Regions from separate parts of the Pseudoalteromonas sp. SG45-5 genome, predicted to be linked through region 4. Evidence: predicted binding sites of a transcription regulator. Region 4 holds the regulator's gene; each other region holds the start of a gene.
The links. The regulator sigma-54, encoded in region 4, starts transcription at its own class of promoters, with help from an activator protein. The targets are predictions, from matches to a motif close to GTTGGCACGNNNNTNGNNT.
Positions count from the first base shown of each region.

Region 1 (4,877 bases), on a different contig from region 4:
ACTGACACTGAGCACACAAAAAATAGCAATGTAACGCAAGCGCATGTTAACTAACTCCTGGATTTTTTGTAATGGGAATTTGAATTAAAAACCGACAACCATGAGGCTCATTATGTTCAACGGTGAGTGTTCCTCTTAATTGTTCAACTGACTCTTTTACAATAGTTAACCCCAATCCACTGCCTTGTAGCGTAACACTTTTACTGTGTTTGCCTTGATAAAAAGCGCTGAAAATATGAGTTTTTTCTTGCTCCTTTATACCGCAGCCTTCATCAAGCACAGCAATACAAAGTTGGTTTTGCTCAAGCGCTAAATTAATAGTGACGCTTTGCTTATCTTGTGAAAATTTTAAACCATTTGAAATAAGCTGAATTAAAATCATCTCAATAAGTTCACTAGGCAAAGCAAGTGGCTTATTAGGTAGGGTATTTTGCCACTGCAGAGCCTGCTCACGCGCAGTCAAGCGATGTTCAAAATGGTTGCTAATTTTATTAATAAGGAGGCTAAATTCAACCTCGCTTAGACTATCTTTACTGGTACGAATGGCATTATAACTTAGCAAGCTATCAATCATTGTGCGAAGGCGCACCATAGATTGGCTAATGAGCTCAAGCACCGCTTTTTGCTCATCGGTAATTGGGCCTACTATTTCATCAGTTAATAAATCAGTGCCTTCGACCATTGAAGCAAGCGGCGTTTTTAGCTCATGAGTTACATGGCGTAAAAAAGTATCTTTTTGCTGCTCAAGCATATGAAGTTGCGCTTGCACCCACTGGAGTTTTTCGCCTAGCTCAACAAGCTCAGCTGAACCTGTGACAGATATTTTTTGCTGCCAATGTCCCTGCCCCAGCTTATCAATAACCGTAGTTAACCCTTTTAGCCGCCCACTTATGCGCCACAAAAAACCTCCGCCAACAATTAAAGTCAGTGGAATAAGTGCCACCAGCCAATTGATAAATGACGTTTGCAAGCTTGTTAGCTCGTTTTGGTTATTGGTAATTTGCGCTTCGTTTTTATCTCGCAGCCATAAGGTCAGCTCCGCGACAAGATCACTCACTGGCATAAACAATTCTGCTTGTTGTTGTTTTTGATCAATAAGTTCAACATGTGCGGCTTCTAAAACGGTATATAAACGCTGCCACTGCTGAGTGTAATCGCGTTCGGAGTTAATCAACTTTAGTTCATCAATGCTTTGCAGGGATGATTGCCATTTATCGACAATGAGTTTATCGAGCGATTCACTTTTTAACACCCAATTTTGCCTAGTGGCACGCTCAAGGCTATTGAGTTCTTGTTTTAAAATATTGAACGATTTGGTCACTTGATAGTTATTACTGACAATATTTTGAGTAACAGCCAACTGTTTGTTAAGCGCATTTAAAAAAACAATTACCACAATAGAAAGCGGGAGTAACGAAAGCAGCATACTTATTGCAAACTGCCCTATTAAATTAGGTCGCCAGTTAAGCATTGCTTGGTATTTTTTAGATATGGTTGCAGACATTGCATCTAGCCCCTTTAGAGTGAAGCTGCTGATTTTACCAACCTTATTTAAAATATCATAATGTTAGCCTTGCTATTGAGCTGTTTTCTTATCGCTATAATAGATCATTAATTTAAAGCAATGGGCATTATTAAGCGTCTACCTTATACATCCGCTGAATTTAATACGCCTAATCGAAAAATAAAGCCGCTTGTCGCCAAATAGCAGCAATGTAATCTACTGAGTTATACCAATCTGCTTAACCTGAACTCTGGTTAAGAGATTTACTTAACGTATTAAATCATGGTGATATTTGAATTTATTTTCTCTAGCCAGAGATTTTCAGTGGAAACAAGGCGAATTTACGCGTCAATAGCTGGCCTATTGCAAGTAAATTCAACGCAGTTAGCGCTAAAAATAGCTGCTCGAGATAGATTTATTACCCAGAGTTCAGGTTATTTATATATGTGTCTATTTAACGTTAAGAAAATTACGCTCAAACTCGTAAAATTATGTAGCAACAAGCACAAAAAAATTACATTAGAGTCAGTAATTTTTTCTTATCTATTGTGCCTTTAAAACCTAACCAATTGAAAATTAGCTAAAATAATTACTGGCACCCTTTTTGTATTAAGGGTAATTACTATATGCAATAAGGAAATAATTATGAACAACCGTATTTTAGTAACTTCATCATTACTAGCATTAAGTCTATTGACTGCTAACGCGTACGCTATGGATGTTCACGCGACTTTTAACGAACTTGATAAAGATAGTAACGGTACATTGAGCGAAGCCGAAGCAGGTGAAGATGCCGTATTGCATGAAAATTTCTCGCAAATCGACACGGATCAAGATGATCAATTGTCACTAAACGAATTCAAACAATTTATCCAATAAACTCATTTAATAAGGGATGTGATTATGAAACAATTTATAGCCGCTTTTTCATTAATTTTTTTAGCAATGAGTGCCACTGCTCTGGCATCACCAACGAATGTGCGTTTTGCCCATTTAGATAAAAATATGGACGGTAAAATATCAATTAGTGAAGCAACGCAAGATAAAGTAGTGATGAAACAATTTGCTGATTTAGACAAAAATGATGATGAAATGATCTCTAAGAATGAGTTTGGAAACTTTAAACCTTAACAGGTTAAGTTTTACTTAAGGTTTTATCAAGTAAAGTGAATTAAAGCATTTGCCATAATCCCTGAGGGAATGTGTAAAAGGATTTATTGTTGGGAGTTAAATTATGGCAAATGCTTTACCTACTTTTTTAAATTACTAATAATCTTTTGGAAGGAATACCATGAAGATACTCCCCTTTATTACGAGCATTTTAATACTATTGAGCTTTAATGCCTCCGCACTTGATGTAAAACAACGTTTTGATCACCTCGACATTAATAAAAGCGGTTACTTAACTTACGATGAACTTGAGCCTCAACCACATCTACTAAGTATGTTTGTGATCTGGGATAAAGATCAAAATAGACAAATTTCATTAATCGAATTCAAAAATTACTTAACCAATAATCTTTACTGAATATTTATAATGACACAAACAAGTTACACAAAGAAATAAGCCTTAAAAGCACGCCTAGTCAATTCATTGGTATTCCAAAAGTGAGTTTGTTAATGTAGGTTAATTAACAATAAAAATTAAGCAGCTATGCCACTCATAAAAATAATCAAACCACTCATACTCGCCAGCCTTTGTGCAAGCTCACATTATGCTATCGCACAAACAAAAGTTATCTATAACGCTAATGGCTATACGCCTTTGTATAAGAGTAAAATGCAAAAAGGTGAAATACAGCAGTTTTCGACCTTAGTTATTAAGGATGGCAAAGTGGTAAAAATAGGCGGCGACAAACTAAGAAACAGCTTCCCCAATGCAGAACTCATTGATGCAAAAGGTAATACACTATTACCTGGCTTAGTTGACGCACATGGCCATGTTATTGGCTTGGGTGATAATTTATCGCAACTCGATCTACGTGGTGCAAAGTCTATTAATGAAATTACCGACAAATTAAAAAAATTTGCAGCCAATAAACAAGGCTGGATTATTGGCCGGGGCTGGAACCAAGAGCTTTGGCACAACACAGGTTTTCCTACTGCTGCCGATTTAGATAATGTAGTAAATAACCAACCCGTTGTACTTTCCAGAGTGGATGGCCATGCAATATGGGTTAACTCAAAAGCACTTGAACTTGCCGGTATTACCGCGCAAACCATTGCGCCAAATGGCGGCGAAATAATTAAAGATGAATTTGGAAACCCCACTGGCATATTTATCGATAAAGCGGAATCATTAATAACTCAACATATGCCAGCGCCTTCAAAACAAAATATTAGCGATTCACTTGATGCCGCAGGCGAGCATTTACTCAGTTTAGGAATTACATCGACCCACGACGCTGGAATTGATAAAGCCACTTGGGAGGTTTACAAAGAACGCAGCGAACTAGGTAATTTACCTCTGCGCATTGTTGCTATGTTAAGTGGCGCTAGCCCTGATCTAAAAGCAATGTTAAAAGCTGGCAGATACAAAGATGCGAACGACTTTATGTCAATCCGCAGTGTGAAAGTATACGCCGATGGCGCACTTGGCTCTCGTGGTGCAGCACTTATTGAAGAATATGCAGACAGAGCTGGGCATCATGGCCTAATGCTCGAGACTCAAGAAAAGCTTGAAGAATTATTTACGCTAAGCTTTAAGCGAGGTTTTAGTGCAAACACCCATGCAATCGGCGATAAGGCAAACCAAATCGTACTTGATGCTTATCAAAATGTATTCAAAAAAACAGGGGGTATATTGCTACGAAACCGAATAGAGCATGCACAAATAGTGACACCCGATGATATACCTCGTTTTAAGGCTTTAAAAATAATTCCATCCATGCAACCCGTACATGCAACATCTGATATGCACATGGCGGAGCAACGCTTAACCGACAAACAATTAAGCGGCGCTTACGCTTGGCAAACATTTTTACAGCAAGGATCGGTTGTCGCAGCAGGATCTGATTACCCCGTCGAGCTGGCAAATCCTTTTGATGGGCTTTATTCTGCTATAACGCGCATGGATCATAGTCAGCTTCCTGACAGCGGTTGGCGTGCAAGCGAAATACTAAGCAGGGAAGATGCGCTACGTGCATTTACTTTAGGGGGCGCATATGCGGCACATCAAGAATTTAAGATTGGTAGCTTAGAGCAAAGTAAATGGGCTGATTTTATTTTGATAGATAAAGACTACTTTAAAGTACCCGTTAGTGAAATTTATAAAACGAACGTATTGCAAACATGGATTGCAGGTACTCTTCGTTATAAAAAAGATACAACCGAACAGACTATCGATAAATAAAAACTAAAAAAGGGTAAGGGC
Region 1 is NZ_JACJEM010000017.1:53,507-58,383, reverse strand. Features, by position in the region: gene H5119_RS07560 (hypothetical protein) at 1-45, opposite strand, end outside; gene H5119_RS07555 (sensor histidine kinase KdpD) at 47-1,504, opposite strand; gene H5119_RS07550 (EF-hand domain-containing protein) at 2,150-2,383, shown strand; gene H5119_RS07545 (hypothetical protein) at 2,408-2,635, shown strand; gene H5119_RS07540 (calcium dependent protein) at 2,796-3,032, shown strand; gene H5119_RS07535 (amidohydrolase) at 3,159-4,856, shown strand.
Region 1: H5119_RS07550 (EF-hand domain-containing protein) is a predicted target of sigma-54. The motif match lies at 2,096-2,114, and genes of this name have one in related genera.

Region 2 (4,877 bases), on a different contig from region 4:
CCCATAAATAGGCGATAACGCAGCATCAATGCCAAACAGGCGCTGCCCAAAGGGTTCTTCCTAGGGGCTATTTACTCTTTGTTGCTCGGTTTTTACTTAGCCCACTAGGTTGCGAACCTCGCGCCGCGATTAAATAGCCCCTAGTTTGAACAAATTTTAATCCGCAAAGATTAACAGACCCTAGCCAAAGTGAATAAGTTAGTGATAACCATTAGCTAAAAGTATTGGGAAATAGTTACTTACAAGCAGCGCGTTTTTACATGGTAAAAACGCGTTTTTTTGGTATTTAATTTGTTTTAATTTTTTAATGCACTAATTTTAAATTAACTATTACTTATTAAGTGCTCATAAATGTCAAATTCAAAAAATAATTTATTTTTAAAAATTAGTCACTGGAGTTTGAAAACTAAATTAACTTTGATTTTTTTATTCGTTGGAATTTTACCTGCACTAATAACGACCACCATTTCTACATTGCAATCTAAGTCGCGCGTTGAACATAATATATCGCAATCGCTTGAAGCAATTAACCAAATTAAGCGTACTCAAATTGAGAATTACTTTAAGCAAAAAACGGCTGATATTGAATTATTAGCTATGATTATTCCGCAAATTAATAAAGACAGTTACGACCGCTTTTTCAGCGAATACATAAAAAAATATGACTATTACGATCTGTTTTTAATTGATGAAGAAGGACTAATTTATTATACCCAAGCAAAAGAATCAGATTACCAAACGAATATTTTAAATGGAAAATACGCGAGTTCAAATTTAGGAACACTTATTCAGGAAGTTAAACTTTCAAAACGTTTTGGTATTGTTGACTACAAACCTTACGCCCCAAGTAATGACGAGCCCGCAGCGTTTATTGCAATACCAGTAGAGAATAGTGAAATTATAGTTGCGTTGCAGCTCTCCAGTGAAGGTACTAATCAAATAATGGGAGTACGTGATGGCATGGGTAAAACAGGAGAAAGTTACCTTGTTGGCGAAGATAAGTTAATGCGCTCAGATTCGTACCTTGATCCAGAAGGGCACTCTTTAAAAGCAAGCTTTGCAGGTAACGTGAAAAACAATGGTGTTAATACTGACGCTGTTAATTTTGCTCTGAATGGCCAGCATGGCACTAACCTAATTAAAGATTATAATGGTAATAATGTGTTGTCTGCTTATAACAGTATAAAAATTGGCAATTTTAACTGGCTTATATTAAGCGAGATAGATGAATCAGAAGCTTTTGAGTCGGTTAACCAAGGCGTGCTTTTTAGTACGATACTTATTATAGGAGCAGCAGTTATTGTTGTTTTTATAGGTGTTTTCTTTTCCCGAAAAATAGCAAACCCAATTATTGTTGCTTCTTTATTTGCTGAGAAAGTCGCATCAGGTGATCTAAGCAGTAATATTAAAGTGCATGCCCACGACGAAGTAGGCATGTTACAAGTAGCGTTACACACTATGTTAGAAAACCTACGCAAAATGATCAGTGAGTTATCTAATGTTGCACTTCAACAAGGCAGTACTGCTACAGAGCTTGCTTCTGTGACTGAGCAAACTAGCTTGGCAGTGACAGAGCAGCAAGCGCAAACTATACAAGTTGTTGCTGCTACAACCGAAATGAGTGCAACGATAAAAGAAATCGCGAGTACAACGTCTAACGCATCTCTACTTTGTGAAAATATTCAAACTATGGCCCGAGAAGGCTCTGAAAATAACGATAGTACTTATAATGCGCTTGTTTCTTTAGGTGAAGCAACGCAAGCCACGGCGCAAGAGGTGACCAATCTACGTCATAATTCAGAGAAAATAGTTAACGTATTAAGTGTGATTAAAAAAATAGCAGATCAAACCAATTTACTCGCCTTAAATGCTGCCATTGAAGCTGCGCGAGCAGGTGAACAAGGGCGAGGTTTCGCAGTTGTTGCTGATGAAGTACGTAGCCTTGCGAAGTCGACTCAAGAATCAACTATGGAAATTGAAGTTATCATTGAAGCCGTTGTTAATGCGAGTAATGCAGCAGTAAAAACGATGACGACAAATGTTGATCATACAACCCAAGTTCAGGAAATCGCGAGTAAAGCTAATCTGATTAATAACAAAGTAGCAAAAGAAGTTGGTGGGATTTTTGATATGGTTGTTCAAATTGCAGCCGCTTCAGAAGAACAGACCACCACGATAGATGAAATAGCACGAAATATTGAAGCTATAAATATGGGGATATCTGAAACGGAGCAAGCGGTTAGAGATATTGCAGAATCTAGCAGTGAGCTATCTCGTATGGCGAGTAATTTAAATGATGAAACTCAGAAGTTTACTTTATGATAGCAATACATTAGCTATGAAAGTTATAGCTAAGCGCTATAAAAAACCATAGTAGATGAATCTATAACAGTCATGCTTGAGGCTGTAAAATAGGTGGGCGTATTTTTAATATTAGAGAGTGCGCTTATGTATATACATCTTGGAGATAAGCGTTGTAGTTAAAATGTTATATCTCCTTTAAAGGTGTCTGAAATATTTAATAATTTATATAAGAGCTAACCGCTCAAAACTTTTAGCTCTGAAATTATATGACGCTAATTTTATTACGAATGATTTTTACTCCATCCATATTTTCTAAAAACTTTTGAGCCAACGCACGCTGAAAACCAGTTTGTGCTGTGCCGTATAAATCTACCTCGCCATCTTTTACCTGCACACGAATATTGCTAAGTACAAAATTAGGGTTAGTGCGTAGCGTGTTAGTAATGGTTTGTTGTAAGTTAGGCACAGTTGCTACACTGCTCACTACCGCTAAGCTTGTTGCTGCACTTACTTTCGTAGCGCAAGCTAATAAAAATAAACAACAAAATGATACTAAAGCAATAGTTGATTTAAAGCGGTTCATAACTTAATCCTTACATTACGGTTAGATAGTGTAGCCACAATATGGAAATTCCACCGGCTGAGTTACCGTTGTAAATACAATATCGATGCCAAGATTAATGTACTGAAATATAAGGGTATTTTGTTCACTTGGAATTAAGGTAGGCAATTTTTACATTTAACTGGGTATGAGTTACATGCTTTGATTACAATTGTTACAGGTACAGGCTTTACAGGTACAGGCTTTACAGGTACAGGCTTTACAGGTGCTAGGCTTTTGAAGACAAGCTTTATTGCTCACGGATTTTTACTAAAGTTTTGTGTAAATATGGCTTATAAAATTTAATGGATTATTTATATGGCGCATAATTACCGTGAGCTTTTAGCCTATATAGGTTGGGGAAATAAAAAGGTCACAATTGAGCTAATTAAGCTTACTAAAAATGGGCATTCATATTACTTTCAAGGTGAGCTATGGCAGCGAAATTTAAGAGGACTTGGTGACCATCGCTGCACCTCTGCATCAGGGGAAAAGTTAGAAATTGCTATACTTAATCGAAATCGCACACCTTACTGGGTTGAATCAGATAAAGTAATTATAGCTGAGTCAGCAGCTGAGCGTTTTGAACAGTGGACAAAAGGTACATTATAACAGTTGAGCTGGGCGCATTAAAAAGCCGACAAAAGCCGGCTTAGTATAAAAATGTTTTAGGTTACTTTTTCTTTTTAACCTTGGCCTTTTTCTTGGCTTTCATTTTTACTGGATCTTTACGCTTTTTAGCTGGTGGCTTAGCTTCTTTATGCTGTGGCTCAACACCTTTAATTACACGGCGCTTTAATTTTTGCTCAATGTAGCGCTCTACCTTATATAAAATACCAATGTCGTGTGCTTCAACTAACGATATTGCTATCCCTTTTTTACCAGCACGACCGGTACGGCCAATACGGTGTACGTATACGTCGGCGGTACGTGGCATATCAAAGTTAATAACATGGCTGATGTCAGACACGTCAATCCCACGTGCAGCTACGTCGGTAGCAATTAATATACGTGTTTTGCCACTATGAAAGTTTTCCATCGCTTTCATACGTTTGTCTTGAGGCATTTCACCGCGTAACCATGCCGCTTTAACATCATTGTTGGTTAGTTCGCCAATCAGTGTTTCTAGGCGCTCACGGGTCTTTACAAACACAATTGCTTTAGTAACATCAGGGTTTTTAAGTGTGTTTACTAATAATTCAAGTTTATGATGATAATCGTCAGCTAAATGAACCCACTGATGAATTTTGGCTTTTTCTTTACGTGATGACTCAGCTTCAAGTAATGCAGGGTCGTTAAGTGTTGTTTCTGCAAATCTCTCTACACTGTCACCTTCAAGGGTTGCTGAGAATAAAAAGCACTGACGACGATTTCTAGCTTCGTCACATATACGCTTCATTTCTTTTTTAAAGCCCATGTCTAACATGCGATCAGCTTCGTCAATAATGAGCATTTCTACGTGTTCAGCATGAAAGTTTTCAGTTTCTAAATATTCCATTAAACGCCCCGGTGTGGCGATTAATATATCATTGTTTTTTTCAAATATTTCTTTATGCGTGCCGTAATTTATACCGCCAGTTACGACACCTATCTTTAGGTTAGTTCGCTTTGCAAGTAGTTCACATTGCTCATGAATTTGATAAGCAAGTTCACGCGTTGGAGTCATAACAAGCACGCGTGCAAACCCTGGATCACGGCGCGGGAAATCCAATAAATATTGAATAGCTGGAATTAAAAATGCTGCGGTTTTACCTGTGCCTGTAGGCGCTGAAGCTAAAACATCACGCCCTTTAAGCGCTTCAGGAATCGCTTGTTGTTGAATACTTGTTGGGGTTTCGTAACCCATTTTATTAATAGCGTCGAGTAACTTGTTATCAAGATCAAAGTCAGAAAATTGCATAGAGTGTCTAAAATAAGGGACAATTACTTGCAATTATACGCGCTATCCACCAGTTGGTGAATGAAAAGGTGA
Region 2 is NZ_JACJEM010000062.1:21,054-25,930, reverse strand. Features, by position in the region: gene H5119_RS17265 (methyl-accepting chemotaxis protein) at 352-2,322, shown strand; gene H5119_RS17260 (BON domain-containing protein) at 2,567-2,887, opposite strand; gene H5119_RS17255 (hypothetical protein) at 3,224-3,517, shown strand; gene srmB (ATP-dependent RNA helicase SrmB) at 3,579-4,805, opposite strand.
Region 2: H5119_RS17260 (BON domain-containing protein) is a predicted target of sigma-54. The motif match lies at 2,962-2,980, and genes of this name have one in related genera.

Region 3 (4,877 bases), on a different contig from region 4:
ACCTAGTGCTGCAGTAAGCGCCTTCTTAATAAAGTCCTCTGATTGAAAACCTATAGTACTAAAGCTTTGAATTTGTTCTATAAATAAGTTGTGAACAGCACTTATTTTGGCTTGCGACAAGTCATCTAAACTTGCCATTGCCATCCCTACTTTTTGCACTTGCTTAGGCTCAAGGTGTTTGAGTATTTGTGCGGCATCCTCCTCGGTTAAACTTAAAAGTAATATAGCCGCTTTATCTACACCATCTAGCTTATCAACATCAAATGCTGCTGGTAGTTGTTTTTGTTCTTGATCAGTCATCTTCTGTTAACCACGCTTTCACTACTTGTGATGATAGTTCTGGTTCATTGGCAACAAGGGCACGAATCGCTTTAAGTAAGTCTTCGTCACCATGCAGGTCTGGTAACTGTAGTGTACCATCGCTTGAGAAACCAATTGAAGCAGAATCAAAGTCTTTATTTAGCATATCTAGCGTACTGTCGCCAATATCAACACCTGAACTGAGTGCATCGTCATCGTAATCCTCTAACGTGTCGTCTGGATAAATTAGGCGCTTAAGCATTGGTTTAACAACAGCCATGATTAGCACAATAATAACCAAGGCACCCAGCCCTAGGCGAACCATTTTCAAGAACCAATCCTGCTCCCAAATTGGCAACTCAAGATTTAAACCGCTTTCTTCACGAACAAAAGGAACAGTAACCACTTCCAGTGCATCACCACGTTGCATATCAAAGCCTACACCACCTTGTAATAAGCGTCGAATATTTGACAATGCTTCTACAGAGCGTGGTGTCATGGTTGTTTCACCGTTTTCGCCTACTTTTGCTATATAATCAACCGCAACCGATACACTTATACGGCGTATAACACCTGTTTGTTGGCGTCTGTGTGAAATAGTCGTATCAAGTTCATAGTTACGCGTTGCTTCTTTATGGCTGCGACTTGGTGAGCTTGCTGTACCGGCACCACCTTCAGTCACGGATTCAGGAATATCGGAATTAACTGGTGGTTGATTGGTCAGTGCACCTGGAATACCGATAGCTAAACCACCAATATTATTTTCTTCAAACGTGGTTTCACTTCGCACTGCGGGTAAATCTGGATTGTAACGCTTTTGCGTTTCTTCGACCGCACTAAAGTCCATACTCAAATCAACTTGCGCCGTATAGTTTGCAAGCCCGACGATTGGAATTAAAATACTGTCTATTTTTTCAAGGTATTCTTGTTCACGCTTTCTCTCTAAATCGTATTCTTTACGCGAGCGTGCTGCCAATAAGTTTTGCGAACCTGAATTTAATAAGCGACCATTTTGATCTGTAACTGTCACACGTGAGGGCTCTAAGCCTTGTACTGCAGAAGCAATCATGTCTACAACTGAATCGACTTCTTCTCTATCGAGTGAACGTCCACGCTTTAGTGTTAACACAACGGTAGCTGAGGGCTTTTTTTCTCTGCGAGCAAATACATTTTCTTTTGGAATAGCTAACAATACTTTAGCGCGAGTAATGTTATTAAGTTCTTCGATTGTGCGTGCTAGTTGCTGTTCGCGACCATGCTTTAAACGCTCTCGTTCAAGACGTTGGCTTACACCAAAGCCCATATCTTGCATTATAATATCTGAACCTGAAGTCGGACCTTGCTCTAGGCCTTCTCGAGTCATTAGCAATTTAATATTTTGGTATTCAGTTTCATCAACTGACACCACATTACCATCAAGTTGATAATCAATTTTTTGCGCATCTAAAAAATCAAGCGTTTGAATAAGCTCTTCAGTTTGCATTTTACCAAGCGGGCGCATATCTGGCTGACGAGCCCAAATAATGATAAATATCGCGATAGCCAAACAAATGGCTAGTGCAATAACAAGTGTTACTTGGCGTAATATATCAACACCATTTAAAGCACTTAAATAGCCCGACTTTTGTTCTTGTTGATCATCACTATCACTTTGGTCGATGCCGATATCGCCATCAGCGAGTGCCAGATCTGTAGATTGATTAGATTGCGCCACAATTATTCTCCACTACCTAGTTAAACAGGCATATTCATAATTTCTTTGTAAGCTTCAACAAGTTTATTACGAACTTGTACCGTCGCTTCAAATGCAACTGAAGACTTTTGAGAAGCAATCATTGCCTCAGCGAGTGATACACTTCGGTCGCCCATTTCAACTGCTTTTACTTTTTTACTTGTGTCTTGTTGTAGCTCATGCACTGTATTTAGCGCATTACTCAACATATCACCAAATTGTGCAGAAGATGTAGAGTTTACCTGAGTAGGTATTTTATTAAGTTGATCATTACGGCCAGCTTCTAGGGCCATTGATTGCATTTCTTGAAATACAGCGCTATTTTGAATTTTCATAATTTATCTCTGACAATGCAGTTTACTATTACAGTCAATAAAGCATAAAACATGCCAAATAAATTAAAGTTAAAATACAAAGAGTTAGGTGGTATTTGGTGAGTCATAGTTTTGACAACCCTAAATTCAACGGCTTGAATTTAGGGTTTAAGAAAGGTTATGCTGGAAGAGAAATACCTAGATCACGCATTTGCGCTAATTTATACCGTAAAGTACGAGGGCTAATACCCAGCGTCTCTGCCACATCTTTTCGTTTACCTTGGCAGCGTGCAAGTGTTTCTAAAATGATGCGATGCTCTTTATCTTTAAGCTCATCTTTATAACTTCCGGTCTCAGCTGCGAGTAAATCATGCTTTGGCTGATCAGCCGTTATATTTTTTTCATCATCGTTTTGCTTATCATAATAAGCTGAACTTAACGTGCTTTTTTCTTTATTTTCTGTTGAAATCTCTGATGCTTTTTCAGCTTCGAGGACAGATGTAGATGTAGCGTCCATAACAAAATTACTCGGTGCTAAATTTTCAATGAAAATAGCATGTTCGTTTATGGTGTCGCCTGTTCGTAATATAAGAGCACGCTGAATCACGTTATCAAGTTCGCGAACATTACCAGGCCAAGTATGGGCCAGTAGCTTTTCTTCAGCTACTTTATCCAAATAAGCCATCGGCTCTTTGCTTTTAGTTATATGACGTTCAATTAAATGCTTAGCTAATATAACAATATCACCTGGGCGCTGACACAATGGTCTCCACATTAATGGAAAAACATTGAGGCGATAATATAGATCTTCTCTAAATTGATTTTTAGCAACCGCTTCTTTTAAATCGCGGTTACTGGTTGCTAATACTCGCACATCAAGCTGAATTGTTTTACGACCGCCTAAACGCTCAACTTCACGCTCTTGTAACACGCGCAGTAGTTTAGCTTGTAAAGCTAAATCCATTTCGGTAATTTCATCAAGTAAAATCGTACCACCTTGAGCTTGTTCAAATTTTCCTGGACACGCCTGGATTGCACCTGTAAATGCGCCCTTTTCGTAGCCAAACAAAGTGGCTTCAAGCATATTTTCAGGAATAGCTGCACAGTTAATAGCAACAAATGGTTCATTACAGCGATTTGATTTATCGTGAATATAACGTGCTAAAACCTCTTTACCAGACCCGCTTGGTCCAAGCACCATGACACTGGCTTCAGAACGTGCAACTTTACTGGCAAGTTCTAATAGCTGAATACTGGTTGGATCGGCAACAATAGGACCGTCTGTCTCTTTTGGTTTTTCAGGTAAATAGCGACTCACCATGTTCAATAGCACTTCTGGTGCAAATGGTTTTGCCATGTAATCAATAGCCCCTAAGCGCATTGCTTCCACGGCATCATCAATTGTGGCATAAGCTGTCATCATTAAAACAGGTAAGTCTGGATGATTTAATTTTATACTGCGAAGTAAATCTAGGCCGCTCATTGCGCCCATTTGTACATCACTCACCACCAATGAAAATGACTCTTTTTTTAGCAATAACATAGCTTGCTCAGCGCTATTCGCTGCTACGCAGTCAATACCTGACATTTCAAGTGTATCAATTAAGGCTTCTCGTAGCCCTGCATCATCTTCTACAACTAAAATAGTGTTACTCATAATGATTCCTCTAATTTAGATGCTGTACGAATTGGCAAAAGCAAACTAAAGCAAGCCCCACCGTGTGTATTATTATCAACTTCAACACGTCCTTGGTGTGCATGAGCGACAGAACTAACCACCGCTAAACCTAAACCCGTGCCTTGGCTTTTAGTTGTAAAAAATGGTTCAAATATTTTATCGGCTTTCCCTAAATCAATACCAGGGCCGTTATCGCTGACACTAATACGCACAAAGTCATGATCTTTTCTATCCGTTGATGCGCTCAAATGAACCTTGGCACCTGCCCCAATCACTTGAATACTGTTGTGTATTAAATTTTGTATAGCGCTGGCAATTGCTGTTTTATTACCCGTGATCTGTATGTCAGGCTCGGGTAAGCTAACGTCTAGCTCGCTTTCATTTAGCGTAACCATTACATCGGCTCCTACTTTTACTTCACTAAGTAGCTGCTGCATGGATACTTGCTCTACAACATGCTGGTCACCACTTTTAGCGAATAACAACATGTCGTTCACTTGGGTTTCTAAATCTTTTAATCGCGACATCAACTTAGTTTGAAAGGTATCACGAGAGGCTTCTGGTAAGCGCTTTGACCCTAAATTAGCAGCGTAAAGCATGGCCGCAGACAATGGCGTTCGCACTTGATGCGCCAATGATGCCACCATTTTACCTAGCGCACTCAATCGTTGCATATGAGCAACACGCTTTTGTAAACGGCGCGTTTCTGTTAAATCTGTCATTAAAATAAGTTGCCCCGGCTCTGGAGCTAATGCGGTGATGTCGAGCTTAATTAATCGACCATCTTTTAAAGAGACTTCATGACCATCATCTTGATGTGGTCTAAAAGAGCGTTGGATAACATTAAACCACT
Region 3 is NZ_JACJEM010000003.1:77,685-82,561, forward strand. Features, by position in the region: gene fliG (flagellar motor switch protein FliG) at 1-300, opposite strand, end outside; gene fliF (flagellar basal-body MS-ring/collar protein FliF) at 293-2,014, opposite strand; gene fliE (flagellar hook-basal body complex protein FliE) at 2,035-2,367, opposite strand; gene H5119_RS01465 (sigma-54 dependent transcriptional regulator) at 2,525-4,003, opposite strand; gene H5119_RS01470 (PAS domain-containing sensor histidine kinase) at 4,000-4,877, opposite strand, start outside.
Region 3: fliE (flagellar hook-basal body complex protein FliE) is a predicted target of sigma-54. The motif match lies at 2,408-2,426, and genes of this name have one in related genera.

Region 4 (4,877 bases):
ACCCTGTACGAAGGCAAACAATTAGTTTTAGAAGGTAATGTTGTCGCTAAAAATCTAACAGATAAAGCAATGATAGAAAAAATCAATGCCGATAATATTCAAGTAGATATAAAGCTACTGACAATGCGCTCAGAGCAACCTGTAGTTGTAACTGGACCTAATTTAAAGATCACTGGTAAAGGCCTTGAAGCCGATCTTAAAACCGAAGTGATAAAACTTATTAACCATACGCGAACCATATATTATGACCAATAAATTTTCAAAAATACTTATTATCCCAACGTTTTTATTAGCATTTAACAGTAATGCAGCAGAGCAGTCGACTCAACCGGCTGCCAACCAAATCTCAATAAGTGCCGATAAACAAGAAGGTCAATTAAAAGCCAATGTGGGTATTTTCGAGAAAAATGTAGAAATTATTCACGGAAATCGCCGCATTACCGCCGACCGCTTAGAAGTACACAAACGCGAAGAGCTCGGTGATAATAAGCAGCTATTAATTGCCACAGGCAGTCCGGCACATTTTGAAGAAAAACAACCCGACGGCACGACTATGAGCGCCAGTGCTGATGAAGTGCGTTACGATGTATCTAAGCGTTTTTTAACGCTTGTTGGTAATGCGCAAGTATCGCAAGCTGGGCAAAAAATAAATGCAAAAAGTATTACTTACGACATAGAACAGCAATTAATTAGCGCTGAAAAAGATGAAAATTCAACGGATCGCGTTCACACAATTTTAGTGCCTATTGAAGCTAAAAAAAGTAAAACAAGCGATAAAGGCCAACCATGAGCACATTAAAAGCAGAACTATTAGCCAAAAGCTATAAAGGCCGAGAAGTTGTAAAAAACGTCGGCCTTGAAGTTAAAGCTGGCAGTATTGTTGGCTTACTTGGCCCAAACGGCGCTGGTAAAACCACCACGTTTTATATGATTGTGGGCTTAGTACCTAGCGATAAAGGAAAAATATCTATCGACGATAACGATATTACTCTTTTACCTATGCACAGTCGTGCTAGATTAGGCATAGGCTACTTACCACAAGAGTCTTCAATTTTTAGAAAGCTAACTGTTTATCAAAACTTAATGGCAATTTTAGAAACACGTAAAGAACTTAAGAAGCAGCAAAGAGAAGATACGCTAAATAATTTATTAGACGAATTTAATATTCAACATATCCGTGACAGCCAAGGTATGGCGTTATCGGGTGGTGAACGTCGCCGCGTAGAGATAGCCCGTGCATTAGCGGCTAATCCCAAGTTTATATTATTAGATGAACCGTTTGCGGGCGTTGACCCAATCTCTGTACTTGATATAAAAAAAATCATAGAACATCTCAAAAATCGTGGGATTGGTGTGTTAATTACCGATCATAACGTAAGAGAAACCCTTGATGTTTGCGAAAAAGCCTACATTGTTTCTCATGGGGAGCTGATTGCATCAGGTACTCCAGAACACGTATTAAATGACAAAACAGTACGCGATGTTTACTTAGGCGAGCAATTTAGGCTGTAACATTTACGCCATGTCTTTAAGCATCTGCTAGTATTAATTATAACAACATAAAAGGATTGTTAGAGATACATGAGGCAATCACTACAGCTGCGCATGGGCCAGCAACTTACAATGACTCCACAATTGCAACAAGCTATTCGTTTGTTGCAACTCAGTACATTGGATCTCCAGCAAGAAATACAAGAAGCGCTCGACAGCAACCCACTTTTAGAGGTTGAGGAACAAGACTATTCTGAAGACGCTGCAGGTAAAAATGAACAAAAAGCAGACACCGATGATATAACTGTTAGCGCATCTGCCGACGATGCTCCAAGCGAATACGAACAAGACAGCGGCGAAGCACTTGCTAAAGATACGGTAAGTGACGACATGGCGATGGATGTTAGCTGGGACGAGTACATGAGTGCAGCTCCAGCCTCTTCATCAGGTCCAATGCCTGAAGACGAGTCTATATACCAAGGTGCATCAACGGAAACGCTCCACGAGTATTTAATGTGGCAACTTCAACTAACGCCATTTAGCCCTACTGATGAAGCGATTGCGATTGCTATTGTGGAAGCCGTAGATGATTCAGGCATTTTAACACTAAGTTGTGAAGAGATTCTCGAAAGCTTCAACCAAGAAAACGAAGATGATAATGAAGTTGAACTTGATGAAATAGAAGCTGTTTTAAAACGCATTCAATTATTTGATCCGGTCGGTATAGCAGCGCGTAGTTTACAAGAGTGTTTGTGCATTCAACTTAATCAGTTTGATAAAGAAACACCCTATATTAATGAAACAAAAATGATTTTAACCGAGCACATAGACTTATTAGCAGCTCGCGACTATCGTACATTAATGAAAAAAACGAAGCTCAAAGAGGAAGAGCTTAAAGAAGTAATGACACTTATTCATACGCTAAACCCAAAGCCTGCAGATACGATTGTTAGGGAAGAGTCTGAGTATGTAATTCCTGATGTGTCAGTGAAAAAAATTAAAGGCCGCTGGGTTGTTGAACTAAATCCAGATAGCATGCCAAAAATTCGCGTAAACAGCCAATATGCTGCGATGTCTCGCACTGTTAAATCAAGCGGTGATAGCCAGTTTATACGCTCGCATTTACAAGAAGCTAAATGGTTTATTAAAAGCTTAGAAAGCAGAAACGATACATTATTAAAAGTAACTAACTGTATTGTTAAGCAGCAGCAAGGCTTTTTTGAACATGGTCCTGAGGCCATGAAACCTATGGTTTTAAATGATGTTGCTGAAATGGTGGAAATGCACGAATCAACTATTTCGCGTGTAACCACTCAAAAGTATATGCATACACCTCGGGGGATATTTGAGCTTAAATACTTTTTCTCAAGTCATGTAAGTACCGAAAATGGCGGTGAATGCTCATCTACAGCAATACGTGCACTTATCAGAAAATTAATCGCTGCAGAAAACTCAGCAAAACCATTGAGTGATAGCAAAATAGCGGATATATTGGCTGAGCAAGGAATTAAAGTAGCGAGACGTACAATCGCAAAATATCGCGAATCTCTGGCTATTCCACCGTCAAATCAGCGAAAAAGTCTGATTTAAGACGCAAACAAAGAGGGTAATGCTTATGCAACTAAACTTAACTGGTCGTCACGTAGAATTAACTGATTCACTAAGAGACTATATAAATACCAAATTTGCGAAGCTAGAAAGACACTCTGATCATATTAATAATGTTCATGTCATTCTTGATGTAGAAAAACTAAGCCAAAAAGCAGAAGCAACAATACATGTAAGTGGTGCTGAGTTATTTGCCTCAACTGAGCATCAAGACATGTACGCTGCCATCGATTCGCTGATTGATAAGCTCGATCGCCAAGTAATTAAACACAAAGAGAAGCTTGCTCGACACTAATATGATGAAATTAAGCTCACTTATATGCCAGGACTGCAGCAAAGCTGCGGTCCTTTTTAATAGCAAAAAAAGAATTTTAGAGCTTATCAGCGAACTTGCTCACGATAAGCTTCCGTACCTTTCTCAACAAGATATTCTTAGCGCTTTACTAAGTAGAGAAAAGCTAGGCAGTACTGGTATAGGTAGAGGCATAGCGATCCCTCACGGGCGCATGAGCGGTGCACAAGAGCCCTTAGCCTTAGTACTCGTTAGTGAAACACCTATTAGCTTTGATGCAATTGATAATCGTCCCGTTGATATTTTTGTTGCACTCATCGTACCAGATGGTGATAACCAGCAGCACTTAAAGACTCTGGCAACCATTGCTGATAAACTTAACGACAAAGAATTTTGTAAGCAATTGCGCAGTGCAAAAACGGATACCGAACTGTATCAAGTTATTGTTAAGCAATCGTGATTAATATAAAGGGTGATAAATGGAGTTAATTATCATAAGTGGCCGATCGGGTTCTGGAAAGTCGGTTGCTTTACGCGTTGTTGAAGACTTAGGTTATTATTGCGTAGATAACATTCCGTTAAATCTGTTACCTTCTTTGGTACGCAGCGTTTCTGATAACTACGATAAAATCGCAGTGAGCATTGATGTACGAAACCTTCCTAAGGAACAAGAACAGTTTAATGATATTCTTGAATACTTACCCGGTTTTGCAAAGCCTACCTTATTTTATTTAGACAGCGAAGATCAAACACTGATAAAACGTTTCTCTGAAACACGCCGCTTACATCCCCTATCGGTTGACTCACTGCCGCTTGATTTGGCAATCAAAAAAGAAAAAGAATTACTTGATGTGCTAACCACTCGAGCCGATTATATGATTGACACAAGTGACTTAAGTGTCCATCAACTTGCTGAATCTATTCGTGAAAAAATATTAGGAAAAAAAGACAAGCAGCTTATTGTCACGTTTGAATCGTTTGGTTTTAAACACGGCATCCCTAAAGAAGCAGATTATGTATTTGATGCACGCTTCTTGCCAAACCCTCACTGGGAGCCTGAGTTAAAACCGTTAAATGGCTTAGATCAACCTGTTAAAGATTATTTAGCGAGTCATAGCATAGTGCAAAAGTTCACATGGCAAATTCAAACTTTTGTACAAACATGGTTACCCCATTTAGAACGAAATAACCGCAGTTACCTAACGATTGCTATTGGCTGTACTGGTGGGCAACATCGCTCAGTGTATTTAGCACAAACAATTGGTGAAAGCTTTGCGATGACACACCCCAATGTAAAAATTCGCCACCGAGAGCAAGAGAAATAATTCTCACATAAAATAATAACCAGTTCAGCTTAGGTAGGGTAACGTATGCGCTTAGAAGATACCTTTTTAATACAAAACAAATTAGGGCTACATGCTAGAGCTGCAACTGTATTAGCTCAATTGGCCGTAAAGTTTGACGCTTCGATAACCTTGTTCCAAGA
Region 4 is NZ_JACJEM010000050.1:27,775-32,651, forward strand. Features, by position in the region: gene lptC (LPS export ABC transporter periplasmic protein LptC) at 1-255, shown strand, start outside; gene lptA (lipopolysaccharide transport periplasmic protein LptA) at 245-790, shown strand; gene lptB (LPS export ABC transporter ATP-binding protein) at 787-1,512, shown strand; gene H5119_RS15555 (RNA polymerase factor sigma-54) at 1,582-3,081, shown strand; gene hpf (ribosome hibernation promoting factor) at 3,107-3,394, shown strand; gene ptsN (PTS IIA-like nitrogen regulatory protein PtsN) at 3,399-3,851, shown strand; gene rapZ (RNase adapter RapZ) at 3,871-4,716, shown strand; gene H5119_RS15575 (HPr family phosphocarrier protein) at 4,762-4,877, shown strand, end outside.